One region of the Rhizobium sp. RSm-3 genome, then DNA from elsewhere that is predicted to be linked to it. Evidence: predicted binding sites of a transcription regulator. Region 1 holds the regulator's gene; each other region holds the start of a gene.
What was found. The regulator LexA, encoded in region 1, represses DNA repair genes until DNA is damaged. The targets are predictions, from matches to a motif close to TGTTCNNNNTGTGTTCNG.
Positions count from the first base shown of each region.

Region 2: BBJ66_RS14030 (ribonuclease T2 family protein) is a predicted target of LexA. The motif match lies at 2,774-2,791, and genes of this name have one in related genera.
Region 3: dinB (DNA polymerase IV) is a predicted target of LexA. The motif match lies at 1,506-1,523, and genes of this name have one in related genera.

Region 1 is NZ_MAWZ01000027.1:28,049-33,075, forward strand. It holds gene BBJ66_RS21925 (ComEC/Rec2 family competence protein) at 1-1,851, shown strand, start outside; gene lexA (transcriptional repressor LexA) at 1,832-2,551, opposite strand; gene BBJ66_RS21935 (VOC family protein) at 2,749-3,642, shown strand; gene kdsA (3-deoxy-8-phosphooctulonate synthase) at 3,642-4,487, shown strand; gene eno (phosphopyruvate hydratase) at 4,629-5,027, shown strand, end outside.
Region 2 is NZ_MAWZ01000013.1:172,809-177,835, reverse strand. It holds gene BBJ66_RS14045 (CaiB/BaiF CoA transferase family protein) at 1-711, opposite strand, end outside; gene BBJ66_RS14040 (DMT family transporter) at 728-1,684, opposite strand; gene BBJ66_RS14035 (alpha/beta fold hydrolase) at 1,702-2,646, opposite strand; gene BBJ66_RS14030 (ribonuclease T2 family protein) at 2,806-3,546, shown strand; gene ettA (energy-dependent translational throttle protein EttA) at 3,645-5,027, shown strand, end outside.
Region 3 is NZ_MAWZ01000018.1:10,037-15,063, reverse strand. It holds gene BBJ66_RS17375 (YcxB family protein) at 1-117, shown strand, start outside; gene BBJ66_RS17370 (DUF7256 domain-containing protein) at 208-1,377, shown strand; gene dinB (DNA polymerase IV) at 1,568-2,656, shown strand; gene BBJ66_RS17360 (SOS response-associated peptidase family protein) at 2,653-3,150, opposite strand; gene BBJ66_RS17355 (SOS response-associated peptidase family protein) at 3,207-3,797, shown strand; gene BBJ66_RS17350 (endonuclease/exonuclease/phosphatase family protein) at 3,945-5,027, shown strand, end outside.

The sequences.
Region 1 (5,027 bases):
GTCCGCGGCGCCGACACGCCTTTCGAGATCGGCGACATCGTCACCGGCAGGGCACGGCTGACGCCGCCCTCAGGCCCCGCACTTCCCGAACTCAACGACTTCTCCTTCGGCGCCTATTTCGACGGCATCGGCGCCAACGGCTTCTTCTATGGCGCTCCGGAGAAGGATTTGGAGGCGGGTCCGCAAGCGGCAAGATCGACGTCGGAAGCGCTGCTCGAATGGCTTTACCGGCTGCGCAGCAGCATCGGCGACCGCATACGGTCGATCCTGCCCGGCGACACCGGCGCCTTCGCCGCCGCGCTGGTGACCGACGAGCGGCGCGCCATCTCGAATGCGACGACGGAGGCGCTGCGCCAGTCGGGCCTTGCCCATATCGTCGCGATCTCGGGCCTCAACATGGCGCTGTCGGCCGGCATTTTCTTCGTCGGCTTCCGCATGCTGCTCAGTCTCTTTCCGGCCGTCGCTCAGGCCTATCCGACGAAGAAGATCGCCGCATCAGGCGCGCTCATTGCCGTCACCGCCTACTTCCTGATCTCCGGCTTCGGTGTCTCGGCCGAACGCGCCTTCATCATGATGGCCATCATGCTGATTGCCGTCTTCTTCGATCGGCCGTCGATCAGCCTGCGCAATGTCGTTCTCTCGGCGCTAGTCATCATCGTCATTTCACCCTCCGAAGTCTTGGGGCCGAGCTTCCAGATGTCCTTTGCCGCCACATTGGCACTGGTATCGGGCTATCAGCTGTGGAAGGACCGGCGCATCCGCGAAAACGCCTTGCTCAAGCTGCCGATCTTCCGGCCGGTCGTGGCCGTCGCCGGTTTCTTCGGCGGTGTCCTACTGACCTCGCTGATCGGCGGTTTTTCCACGGCGCTGTTTTCGATCGAGCATTTTCATCGGCTGACCGCTTACGGCCTGCCGGCAAACCTCGCGACGATGCCGATCATCTCCTTCATCGTCATGCCGGCCGGGCTGCTGGCGATGTTGCTGATGCCGTTCGGTCTGGACGCTCCACTCTGGGAGGTGGTCGGCTTCGGCCTCGACCTGGTAATCGCTGTCGCCAAGACGGTGTCCGGCTGGGGCGGCGATATCGGCGTCGGCCGTTTGCCCGCTTGGTATTTCGCCGTGGCCGTGGCAGGCTTCCTGCTGCTGACGCTGCTGCGCACCCGGCTGCGCCATGTCGGTACATTGATCCTCGCCGTCTCGACGCTCATCCTGCTGGTTCTGCCGGTCCCCCGGCCGCCGGATTTGGTGATTTCGGAGGATGGCAGCCTGGTCGCGCTCGTTGCAGGGGCGGCAATGGCTTCCAACCGTGAAAACCCGCCGGATTTCATCTTCGACCAGTGGCAGAGAGCGCTGGTCCTGCCGACCCATCACCCGCCGACGATGCTGGACGGCCCCGCTATCCCGCCGGAGGGAGAAGACCGCCGCGTCAGGCTTTCCCGCGATCAGCAGAACGAAGCGAGGACGGCGATGCGGGCGGCGGCCGCGGGCGGCGAAGCAAACCGCTTTTCCTGCGTCAAGAAGGCCTGGTGCACATCAAGGCTTGGCAATGGCCGCGTGGTAACGGTCATCGACAATGCCGCCTATCTCGGTCCGGCCTGCGATGCGGCCGATATTGTCGTGACGGCTGTCCGTCTGCGGTTCAACAGCTGCCGCTCAGGCGCGACGCTCTTCACCGGTGAGACGTTGCGCAGGACCGGTTCCGTCGAATTGCGCTTCGCGGCTGCCGGCCTGGAGGTCGCAACCGCATTCGAGAGCCTGTCGCGGCCGTGGATGCGCCAACGTGCCTATGACTGGCGCAGCAACAGTTTTGCCGAAACCGGCCCGTCCAGCGTCAGTGATAGCGGCGAATGAGGCCGACGAGCTTGCCCTGCACCTTGACGCGGTCCGGTCCGAAGATCCGGGTCTCATAAGCAGGGTTGGCCGCTTCAAGCGCGATCGACGCGCCCTTGCGCCGGAAGCGCTTCAGCGTCGCCTCCTCGTCGTCGACCAGGGCGACGACGATGTCGCCGGGACTTGCGGTGCTGCCGTTGCGGATGATCACCGTGTCGCCGTCGAAAATGCCGGCGTCGATCATCGAATCGCCTTTCACCTCCAGCGCGTAATGTTCACCGGAGCCGAGCATGTCTGAGGGAACGACGATGTCGTGGGTGTTGTTCTGGATCGCTGAGATCGGAACACCGGCAGCGATTCGGCCCATGACTGGCACCGAGACCGAGTTGCCGTTGTCGGCGACGGGTTTGACAGGCGCGGGGGCGGCGACCGGCTGGGGCTTGCCGAGGCTGCCCTCGATGACGCTCGGCGAAAAGCCGCGCCGGGGCTGGATGCTGGGGCTGTAGGCCTCGGGAAGCTTGATGACCTCGAGCGCCCGGGCGCGGTTCGGTAGGCGGCGAATGAAACCGCGTTCCTCGAGTGCTGTGATCAGCCGGTGAATGCCGGATTTCGAGGCCAGATCCAGGGCATCCTTCATCTCGTCGAAAGAGGGCGGAATGCCGGATTCTTTCATGCGCTCGTGAATGAAAAGGAGAAGCTCCTGTTGTTTGCGCGTGAGCATCGACGTGTGACCCCTGATTGAAACAAATCCAGAACAGACACTATATGTTCCATATGTGTTCCGCAAGTAGCTAAATTTCCGTAAAACTTGGCGCCAACTCGTTGAGATTTTTATTTTCATTCGCCGGATTGGCACACATGTCTTGCATTGAGGATGGCGTCGTCGCACATCTCTTCGCGATTGCAGGAGGGGATATCATGAACACGCATTCCGCCAAGCCGCACCCGCTGGATCATGTCGTGCTGCCCGTCGTCAATATCGATCTGGCGCGCGAAAGGCTCGGCAAGCTCGGCTTCACCGTTGCCGCCGATGCCCGCCATCCCTTCGGAACGGAGAATGCCTGCGTCTTCTTTGCCGACAAGACCTATCTGGAGCCGCTCGGTATCGCGAGCGTCGAGGAGACCGAGGCATCAGCGCGGCAAGGCAATGTCTTCACCGCCCGCAACCGGGCCTTCCGCTTCCGTTGCGGCGAGGAAGGGCTTTCGGCGGTGGTTTTCGGCACTGAAGATGCCGGCCTCGACCATCAAAGCTTCATTGCAGGCGGATTGAACGCCGGCGACATGCTGGAGTTCAGCCGGGCGATGAAAATGCCGGACGGCTCTAAGAGCGTCGGCAGCTTCAAACTAGCCTTTGCAGGTGATCTGCGGGCACCCGATTTCTTTCTCTTCACCTGCCAGCGCATCAATCCATTGCCGGCCGACCGCGGCGCGCTGGAGACGCATGCCAATGGCGTCACCGGCATCGCCGAGATCGCCCTCTGCGCGCCTGATGCCGCCGCCTTCGCCGGCTTCGTCAGCCTTGCCATGGCGCAATCGGCCGTCGAGAAAACCGGTTTCGGCGTCAATATCGCGGCGCCGAATGCGAAAATCAGCCTGATGACGCCGGAAGGGCTGGAGGCCTATTTCGAGGTTGCCGTCTCCTCCGCCGACCGCGGCCTGCGCGGCCGGGCTATCCTCTTCGCTGTTGCCGATCTTGCCGTGACAGAAGCACATTTGGCTGCTAACGGAGTGACATACACGCGCAAGAACAATCGCATTCTGGTGAAGCCGGCACCCGGGCAGGGCACGCTTTTCGCCTTCGAGGAAAGATGATGAGCACTGATACGAATTCGGAAGTGAGGATCGGCGAGGGCGCAGGCCAGGTCACCTTTTCCAATACCGGCCGCCTGTCGCTGATTGCCGGCCCTTGCCAGATGGAGAGCCGCGACCATGCCTTCATGGTTGCCGGCACGCTGAAGGAGCTCTGTGCCAAGCTCGGCATCGGCCTCGTCTACAAGAGTTCCTTCGATAAGGCGAACCGGACCTCGCTTTCGGCCGAGCGCGGCATCGGCCTTGAAAAGGGCATGCAGGTCTTTGCCGATCTCAAGAAGGAGTTCGGCTTTCCCGTCCTGACCGACGTTCACACCGCCGAGCAATGCGCCGAAGTGGCAAAGGTGGTCGATGTCCTGCAGATCCCGGCCTTCCTCTGCCGCCAGACCGACCTTCTGATCGCCGCCGCCGAGACCGGCCGCGCGGTCAATGTCAAGAAGGGCCAGTTTCTTGCCCCTTGGGACATGAAGAATGTGCTGAAGAAGCTCAACGCCAGCGGCAACCCGAACGTGCTGCTCTGCGAACGCGGCGCCTCCTTCGGTTACAACACTCTGGTTTCCGACATGCGCTCGCTGCCGATCATGGCGTCGATGGGCGCCCCCGTCGTCTTCGATGCCACCCATTCCGTGGCCCAGCCGGGCGGGCAGGGCGATTCTTCCGGCGGTCAGCGGGAATTCGTGGAAACGTTGGCGCGCGCAGCGGTGGCGACCGGTATTGCCGGCGTTTTCGTCGAAACCCACCAGGACCCCGACAACGCACCGTCCGACGGCCCGAACATGGTCTATCTCAAGGACATGCCGCGGCTTCTGGAAAAGCTGCTGGCCTTCGACGCCGTCGCCAAGGGCTGACAGTCAAAAGCCTGACATGTTCGTGCTATAGCGACGATCGGACATGCAGGTCGAGGGTGCCGCAATGCGCCATTGTAATTTGCACGCCTTCGATTATGACAGGCTTCGAACGATTGATCACCCACCGAGCAGGAAGAACCCATGACTGCAATCACCGATATCATCGCCCGCGAGATTCTCGATAGCCGTGGCAACCCCACCGTCGAAGTCGATGTCTATCTCGAAGACGGCAGCATGGGCCGCGCGGCCGTTCCCTCGGGTGCCTCGACCGGCGCGCATGAGGCAGTCGAGCTGCGCGACGGCGGCAAGCGCTACCTCGGCAAGGGCGTGCAAAAGGCGGTCGATGCGGCCAATACCGAGATCTTCGACGCGATCGGCGGCATCGATGCCGAAAACCAGATCCAGATCGACAACATCATGATCGAGCTGGACGGCACGCCGAACAAGTCGCGCCTCGGCGCCAACGCCATCCTCGGCGTGTCGCTGGCCGTCGCCAAGGCTGCCGCCCAAGCCTCCGGCCTGCCGCTCTACCGTTATGTC
Region 2 (5,027 bases), on a different contig from region 1:
GCCGAGGCGGGTGGGTGCTGTGCCGGAGACCAGGTAATTCATGTTCTGATTGGCCAGCACGGCCGATTGCACATCGAGCAGGGCCATGTCGACGAGCTGGCCTTCGCCCGACTTGAGCGCGTGGATCAGGGCGGCCTCTATCGCCGAGACGGCATAGATGCCGGTGAAGATATCGGCGATCGCCACGCCCGCCTTCATCGGCTGGCCGTCCGGCTCGCCGGTGATCGACATGAAGCCGGACATGCCCTGGACGATGTAATCATAGCCGGCGAGGCTGGCGTAAGGGCCGGTCTGGCCGAAGCCGGTGATCGAGCAATAGACGAGTTTCGGGTTCACCTTGCGCAGGCTGTCGTAGTCGAGCCCGTATTTGACGAGGCCGCCGAGCTTGAAATTCTCGATCACCACATCGGCTGACGCAACCAGGCGGCGGACGAGCTCCTGGCCTTCGGGGCTTCTCAGGTCGGCGGTGACGGAGCGTTTGCCGCGATTGGCGGCGTGGTAATAGGCGGCCGAAAGATTGTCGCCGTCGGCGCCTTCGACGAAGGGCGGACCCCATTGGCGCGTATCGTCGCCGCCGTCGGGGTTTTCGACCTTGATGACGTCGGCGCCGAGATCGGCGAGTATCTGCCCCGCCCACGGGCCGGCCAGCACGCGGGCAAGCTCAATCACCCGGATGCCTGCAAGCGGGGGCCTTTTCGTGGTCTGCGTCATATTCCCTCGTCGATTTTTACGGCACCAGCGTCGCCTCAGATGTATCGGATACAGGCTTTGAAGCAAAGCGGCGCTCGCGCCAGATGATGTACAAGCCCGATGCCATGATGATGGCGATGCCGAGCCATTTGATCGCATCCGGAAAGTCGCCGAAAACCAGCCAGGCAAAGATCGTCGCCGAGACGATTTCGAAATATTGCAGCGGCGCCAGCGTCGAGGCGGGTGCGGCGCGATAGGCATAGACGCCGAAGATGCCCGCAATTGCGGCCATGGCGCCGACGCCGGCGACGTAGAACCAGGCGCTGCCTTCGGGCATGACGGGATCAAAGAGATCGGAGCCGCTTCCTTCGCCGGCAAAAAGCAGGATGGTGCAGAAGAGGAGGCCCCAGATACCCATCTGGAACTGCATCGCCCAGGGATCTTCCCGGTGCGACAGGACGCGGGTCATCAGTACGAAGGTCGCGATGCAGAGCGCGCTGACGACGGGCAGGAGGGCGATATAGCCGACCTCCTGGAAACTCGGCTGGATTATCAGCATCGCCCCGAAAAAGCCGACGCCGCAGGCGGTGTAACGCCGCCAGCCGATCGTCTCCTTGAGAAAGATGCCGCCGAGGATCGTCACCATGATCGGCTCGACGAAAAAGATCGCAATCGCGTCGGCGACCGCCATGTATTTCAGCGTGGTGACGAACGAGATCATCGAGACGGTGATGATCAAGCCGCGGATGGCATGGAACAGGCTCTGGCGCCAGGAGAAATCGGCAAAGCTGCGCCGCCATATGACGATCGGCAGCATGCATAGCGCCTGCACGACGAAACGGCCGGCGGTGACTTCAGCGGAGGGGATGGTGACGACGGCGAGCTTGGCGAAGATATCGATCAGCGGCGAGAACATCACCGAAAGGAACATCAGCGCAAGCCCCGTCGTCACCTCGGAGGCTGAGGAAACGGGGCGGGCGGAGGTGTTGCTCATGATGAAATCTCTCTGGCTCAGAATCTTGCCGTTTGCAATCTGGCGACGGCCTCGTCGCACCAGTCCGCGAAGGCGGCGGTTGCAGCATCCGCGCCGATCTCATTCAGCGTTTCGTGCCGCATGTCCTGATATATCTCAGTGCTGATACGAGAGAAACCGCTGGCTTTCAAATGGTTTGACAGCCAGAGCACGGCTTTTCCGCGCTCCGTCGCCGGGTCTTCTCCGCCGCCGACGAGGTGGATCGGCAGGTCGCGGGGCAGCCGATCCAGATGGAGCTTCTGCGGGGCGCGAAACGTCAGTTCGAAGAGGTCGAGCCAGAGCGAGACCGAGGCGTCGAAGCCGCAGAGCGGATCGGCGATATATTTGTCGACTTCATCGGGACGGCGCGACAGCCAGTCGAACTCGGTGCGGTGGGCGGGGATCGATTTCCCCCAGGCTGCGAAGGTGAGTTTCGGCAACAGGCCGCTCGGCACGTCGGAGCCCTTCAGCATGCGTTCGGCAAGCAGGATCGCCTGGGCGGCGCGGCCGGCAAGGCCGACGGCGAAATTCGAATTCCAGACGGCGACGGCGTCGAAATCGGAAGGCGCCGTGACCGCGGCATTGAGGGCGATCAGGCCCCCCATCGAATGGCCGAAGAGGATCACCGGCAGGCCGGGATGGCGCGAGAGCGCATGGGCGCGCATGGCAAGGACGTCGCCGATCACTTTTTCGACGCCGTCCCGCCGGGCGAAGCAGCCGATCGGCGCGTCGGGCGCCGTCGTCTCGCCGTGGCCGCGATGATCATGGGCGTAGACGTGATAACCGCGCGCCGCCATCGCCTCGGCAAAAGCGCGATAGCGTTTCGAATGTTCGGCGAGGCCGTGCGATATCAACAAGATGCCGCGTGCCGGGCCGGCGGCCTCGGCATGGTGATAGGCGAGCGACACCCCCGGCGCAGCGAGCCTCTGCGTTTCAGAAAACATCTGGATCCTCCCTGCCGCAACAGACCAGATCGTCGCCCAAAAGCAACATCGGTTCCTGACTTATCCGATAACAAATTGCGTTCCTGCTGCGATTCAGGGTTGCGGGCTTTTAATCTTCGTGCTTATTTGTTCCTGTATTGTTCTTTTTTGGGGGTTGAAATGAGCAGCATGCAGTTGCGTACCGCGGCGTTCGCCGTATCGATGGTTCTTGCCGGCGGCGCTTTCGCGCAGGAGGGCAGTGGGGCGACCCGCTTTATTCTTTCGGCAAGCTGGCAGCCGGCCTTTTGCCAGACAAACCAGAAGAAGGCCGAATGTGCGAGCCAGACCGGCGAGCGCCCCGACGCGACGAATTTTTCGTTGCATGGGCTCTGGCCGATGCGACAGAATTATTGCGGCGTGAGCGCCGAGCAAAAGGCCGCCGACAAGGATGGCAAGTGGAGCACATTGCCGGCGGTCACGCTGTCGGCCGAGACGCAGGCGGCGCTGGCAAAAGCGATGCCCGGCACGCAATCCGGCCTGGAACGGCATGAATGGGTCAAGCACGGCACCTGCACGAAAATGAGCGCCGAAGATTATTTCGGTGTCGGCATGCATCTGGTCGGCGCGCTCAACACTTCGGCGGTGCGCGATCTCTTCGCTGCCAATATCGGCAAGCCTGTCAAGGCCGAGGCGATCAAGGCGGCTTTCGACAAGAGTTTTGGGCCGGGTGCCGGCGACCGCGTCAAGATGAGCTGCCGACGGGTCGGCAATGTCAAGATGGTCAGCGGGTTGACGATCGGGCTTTCGGAGGCCGCCGGGGCGGCGTCGGCGAAAGGCACCGGGCTTGGCGATCTGATCCAGGGCGCGGGAAAAACGACGTTCGGCTGCGACGAGGGCGTCGTCGACGCTGCGGGCTTCTGACCGGAAATCCTGCGTAAACCGGGTTTCGGCGTTGCCCGCAGGCGCTGTTTCGCCTACATAGCGGCACGATCGAAGTTTCCCGCCCGGAGCAGCGCAGCATGGCACGTCAGTTCATCTATCATATGTCCGGCCTCAACAAGGCCTATGGCAACAAGAAGATCCTGGAGAACATCCACCTTTCCTTCTACCCGGATGCCAAGATCGGTATTCTCGGGCCGAACGGCGCCGGTAAATCCACTGTGCTGCGCATCATCGCCGGCCAGGACAAGGAGTATACCGGCGAAGCCTGGCTCGCCGAGGGTGCCACGGTCGGTTATCTCGAACAGGAGCCGCACATCGATCCCAACAAGACGGTGTTCGAAAACGTCATGGAAGGCGTTGCCAAGAAGACGGCGGTGCTCGAGCGCTATAATGAACTGATGATGAACTATTCCGACGAGACGGCGGAAGAGGGAGCCAAGCTTCAGGACATCATCGACAGCCAGAATCTCTGGGATCTGGAAAGCCAGGTCGAGATGGCGATGGAAGCGCTGCGCTGCCCGCCGCGCGACGCCGATGTCACCAGCCTTTCCGGTGGCGAGCGCCGCCGTATCGCGCTCTGCCGCCTGCTGCTTTCGCAGCCGGATCTGCTGCTGCTCGACGAACCGACCAACCATCTCGACGCCGAGACGATTGCCTGGCTCGAAAAGCATCTGCGCGACTATCCGGGCGCCGTGATGATGATCACCCACGATCGCTACTTCCTGGACAACGTCACCGGCTGGATCCTGGAACTCGACCGCGGCCGCGGCATTCCCTACGAAGGCAACTACTCCGCCTACCTGCTCGCCAAGGCCAAGCGCATGCAGCAGGAAAACCGGGAAGAGGCCGGCCGCCAGAAGGCGATCAGCCGCGAGCAGGAATGGATCGCCTCCAGCCCGAAGGCCCGTCAGGCCAAATCCAAGGCGCGTATCAAGTCCTACGAACAGCTGGTGGAGGCGGCCGAAAAACAGCGTCCCGGCGACGCCCAGATCATCATCCCGGTCAGCGAGCGGCTCGGCCAGGTGGTCATCGAGATGGAAGGCATCACCAAGGGCTTCGAAGGCCGCACGCTGATCAACGACCTGTCGATCAAGCTGCCGCCGGGCGGCATCGTCGGCATCATCGGCCCGAACGGCGCCGGTAAGACGACGCTGTTCCGCATGATCACCGGCCAGGAAAAGCCTGATGCAGGATCGGTCCGCATCGGCGAGACGGTCCATCTCGGTTATGTCGACCAGAGCCGCGATGCACTTGACGGCAGCAAGACCGTCTGGGAGGAAATCTCGGGCGGCGCCGAAGTCATCAAGCTCGGTAAGTTCGACATGAACTCCCGCGCCTATTGCGGCGCCTTCAACTTCAAGGGCGGCGATCAGCAGCAGAAGGTCGGCAACCTCTCGGGCGGCCAGCGCAACCGCGTTCACCTTGCCAAGATGCTGAAGGCCGGCGGCAACGTTCTGCTG
Region 3 (5,027 bases), on a different contig from region 1:
TTCCGCGACAGTGTGCTGAAATGGTCAGGCCGGCCGTTTTCAGCCCCTGTATTGGCTCGCCTGGGAGCAGCAGGCAGGGCGAACCTTGGCACGGATGGCGGGCGAGACAAGTCCTGAGAGGGAGCTCGCAAAGTGGGCGCGGTTGAAAGGCCGGTTGGACCACGCATATTTTCCCACGACGCTACAAAATAGCCGAGGACTTAGGGAATGGCTGACGTTTTGATGCGGAAGCGAGATCTGATGGTTGGCGTGGCTGCGGTTGCGCTTGCGAGCATTCCTGGAGGGCGGGTGACGGCAGCATCGAACGACAGTGTGGATATCGCGGCGCTCGCAGCCCTAAGGCCCGGAATGCCGATGGCGAGGGTCGAGGCAGCAATGGGTGCCGCCTGGAAGCCACTTGCTCCACATAAAGGCGGCAAGATCGACCTGCTCGAAAACAGCCACGGCTTCGTCGCATGGATCGATCGGGATGGGTTGATCGGAATGCTCGACTACGACCATCGCTTCCTGCATCCGGTCGGCGAGATCGCAATGGGAATGACGATCGAGCAGGTGCGCTCCGCCATGCCGTCGCTTGAGATCGGAGACGACCTTCCAATGATGCGAGGCGTCCGAATGGGCGTGCGACGATTTCCCGAGGGCTATACCATGCGTGTCAGCCTCACGCTTGAGACCGTCAACGAAATCGGCTTCTCCAACCCCGCGGCGGAATATCCGGAACCGACGGAGCCATCCTATCCGGCCGCAGTGAGCGTTGCCGGTGCTCCCTTTGCGGATCCAAACCTCAAGCTCGTTGTGCTGTCTTCGCTTCTCGACGCGAAGCACATTGATCTCGGCACGCCCGCGCAGCTTGCGGCCCACGTTCTCGGACGAGCCGTCGATCTCGAGGACGAAGGCTATGAAATCATTCCAGAGGCACGGGACTATCTGGAACGATATCCACTGACCGACGAACTCGTCGCCACGGTGGAGGAGATCGAGTTCGACGGCGGCGGAACCGTTTATGAGTACGCCTGGTATTTCTGGGACGGCGAAGATGATGTCTTCGATGTGAAAGACCTGTCGGGGATCGAGCTTTGCAGGAACCTGAAAAGGTTTTCCGCAATCTCGATGATCGGAAACGTCGACGTGCGCACCCTCGTGTCCCTTCCTAAACTGGAACACCTGAAGCTCAGCACCGGGATCGATCACATCGAAGCTCTGCTCGACTTGCCGAGGCTGAAAGAAGTCAGGATCCTCGACGACGGAGTCTATAACGAGGTGGCGACGGCCGGCACGCCAACCAGGCGCATCTTCGACACGTTGAAGGATCGCGGGGTCCGCGTGTGGGTGCACTGGATGTCTGCCACGGAGCCTACTCCGCCTGCTTTCGAATGAGCAGGGGTGGAGCTTGGGGGCCCAATCAAGTGTTGCGGGAACTATCATTTGTAGGCGAGAGCGAATGGTTTCGACGGCAGGCCCCGAGGCGTCCCTTGAAGTGGTTGATATCGCGCCGAAGGCTGCTATGTTCTCTTTTTGTTTCGGCATGAATGTCTAAAGCCGATCTGATCGCGATCGCTGAAGCGCCATGAAAGACATGAGCTCGACCCTCGTCCGAAAAATCGTCCACGTCGACATGGATGCTTTTTATGCGTCGGTCGAGCAGCGCGATAATCCGGAATTGCGCGGCAAGCCGATTGCCGTCGGTGGATCGGCTGCCCGTGGGGTGGTCGCGGCGGCGAGCTACGAGGCGCGCAAATACGGGGTCCACTCCGCGATGCCGTCGGTGACCGCCAAGCGCAAATGTCCGGAGCTGATCTTCGTGCCGCCCCGCTTCGATGTCTACAAGGCCGTGTCGCAGCAGATCCGTGAGATCTTTGCCGAATACACGCCACTCATCGAACCGCTGTCGCTCGACGAGGCCTATCTCGATGTCACCGAGAATCTGAAAGGGATGGAGATCGCAACCGAGATCGCGCTGGAGATCCGCACCAGGATCAAGCAGGCGACCGGTCTTAACGCTTCGGCTGGCATTTCCTACAACAAGTTCCTCGCCAAGATGGCGAGCGACCTCAACAAGCCCAACGGCCAGGCGGTCATTACCCCGAAGAACGGGCCGGCCTTCGTCGAAGCCCTCCCCGTCAAGAAATTCCATGGGGTCGGCCCCGCGACGGCCGAAAAGATGCATCGGCTCGGGATCGACACCGGCGCCGATCTCAAGCAGCAGACGCTCGAGTTCCTGGTCGAGCATTTCGGGAAGTCGGGGCCGTATTTTTACGGCATCGCCCGCGGCATCGACGAGCGCCAAGTCAAGCCGAACCGGGTGCGCAAGTCCATCGGCGCGGAAGATACGTTTTCCCAGGACCTCCATACCTTTGAGCCGGCCCGTGAAGGGCTTCAGCCGCTGATCGAAAAGGTGTGGGCCTATTGCGAGGCCAATGGGATCGGCGCCAAGACGGTGACGCTTAAGGTCAAATATGCCGACTTCAACCAGATCACCCGCAGCAAGACGGTTCCCGCACCTCTGCCGGCCATCGCCAACCTGGAGGAGATCGTCGGCCTGCTGCTGGCGCCGATCTTTCCGCCTCGAAAGGGCATCCGCCTGCTCGGCGTATCGCTGTCGTCGCTGGAGCGGCGGGCCTCCGAGACGGAGCCGCAGTTGCAACTGGCACTTTAGACCGCCAGCATTTTCTGGGCAGAAACGCCCGCGCGATGCTTGACCCGGAAGGTGCCAGCCTGCAGCGGCCGGAGAATCTCCTCTTCGGGGACAAGTGCGTCGAGCCAGGCCATGCGTTGGTTTCGTGTCAGCACCGCCATCTGCCTATCGTGGAAGGGCGCGATATCGGCACTCGCCTCGATGGTCAGGATGGCATAGGCCTCCGGCCATTCATCGAACGCCGGCCGCCATATCCCCGCGAAATAGAACCAGTCGCCATTGGCGAGCGAGAAGCTGAAGCCCTTATGGAGAAACTCCGAGGCCGGGACCAGGCAGCGGTGGCTCGGGAACGTCCGCCCTTCCGATCGCACGACATTGACGGCACGCGGGCCGCCGTCGCGGGGACGCAGCCCCCATGGCAGCTCCACCATCTCCACATCGCCGTCATGGCATCTTATGATGACGCGGCGCTCGTTAAGCGGTGCGTCGGACTGGAAAACCTTCGCGCTCGTCATAGATAGAACATATCAGGAACGATTTTTCGAAGCAACCAACCTATAATGGGGGACGCATGTGCAATGATTATCGGCTGATGGTGGACGCAGCTTCGATCGCGAAAGACTTCGCCGACCTGAAGATCAAGATCCGCTTTGGCGAAGGCATACCGAACCTCGAAGCGCGCGAGGACATCAAGATCACCGACGCCGGCCCCATCGTCAGATCGATCGACGGAGCCCGCGATGAGGCCGAGCTCGTGCAGCGGCGCTGGAGCTGGCCCGGACCCAATAAGCGGCCGGTGTATAATTTCCGGTCGGAAGGTCGAGAGTTCGCCTCCAATCGCTGCCTGATCGTCGCCGACGGCTTTTATGAGTTCACCGACCCGAAGGACCCGAAAAAGAAACGCAAGGACAAGTGGCTGCTCACGAAGAATGACGAGGCGATCTTCTGCATCGCCGGCATCTGGCGCGAAACGCCGGAGGTCGGCCAAGCCTTCACGATGCTGACGATGGAGCCGGGACCGGACATCGCGCCCTACCACGACCGGCAGATCGTCATCCTCGAACGCGGCTCCTGGGCCGACTGGCTCGATCCCACCGTTTCCGCCAAGTCGTTGATCAAGCCGCTCCCCATGGGGACTCTGTCTGTGGAGCAGGTTGGCTGAACCGGAATACCTCCGGCGCCCATCCTGACCGGCTGCCAATCCCGAGAATGCTCGAAAATAGCTGCCCACGCGCTCGCGGAACTCTTGCGCAGATTAGAAAATTGTAATTCACTCCTTGAGATCAACTTTGAGGCGAGGGGGACGTCGATGATCCGCTATCTGGCAGCATGCCTGTTCGTTCTATTCGGATCGGCCGAGGCCCTGGCAAGCCAGGTGACGATCGCCACCTGGAACCTCGGCTGGCACATGGATCAGCAAACGGTCCAACAGTGGATCGGCGAATGTTCGAAGAACTATGTCGAAGATCCCGCCACCGGCAAGTTCAAGCCGTCGCAAGAGGCAGGGTTCAGACCAGGATGGGACATCGACGCATTCAAAATCGAGGGATGGGACGTCAGCCGCCTCCCCGTCTGCAACGTTTACTTCGCCGGCGGAACCGTTCGCGTCAATCTTGATGCCTACCGCAAGCGGCAGGAGCAGATCGCGAACTTCATCGCTCGTTCCATACCCGCCGACATCATCGCCTTCCAGGAAGTCAGTGGCGAGCAGTCGGTCCGGGAAGTACTTCCGAATGGCGGCAGCGATTACGATTTCTGCCCCGTCACGGGATACAAGGTGCAGCGCCTGGTCATCGCCTGGAAGAAAACGCTTGGCGAAAAAGTGTCCTGCGCCATCGAGGACGCGCTCAGCCTTCCCGCAAACCCCGATGACAAGCGGCCGCGCCCAGGTCTTGCGGTCACACTCAAGATCGGTGGAAAACTGCTTCGCATCATGGATGTCCACCTCAAGTCGAGTTGCGTGTCGCCCTTCGACGGTGGAAACTTGGAGGGGACCGGCAAGGACTGCATGATCCTGCAGCAGCAGCTCGACCCGCTCGAAAGTTGGGTTGAGCGCTCGTCGGCCGATGGCGCCAAGATCGTTCTACTCGGCGATTTCAACCGCAACCTTTGGCATGAACTGCGCGACCAGCGGCCGGCCAGGACCGACACCAGCGGGACCTCAACGCCGCGGCCGGCGGGGGTGCTTTCCCGGTCTCTTATAGAAGAAATCGCAGATGGGCAGCCGGCGGCCGCCAATCTCGAGATTCTCGATGAGCACTGCCAGATCAGCGATGCCGGGCAGACACTCTGCACCCAGGCCGAAATCCGCGACCTGACCCCGCCGGAAACACAGCTTCTCGCCTCGGACAATTATCTCGGATGCCGCAATCCGGTAGGGCTTGATCACATC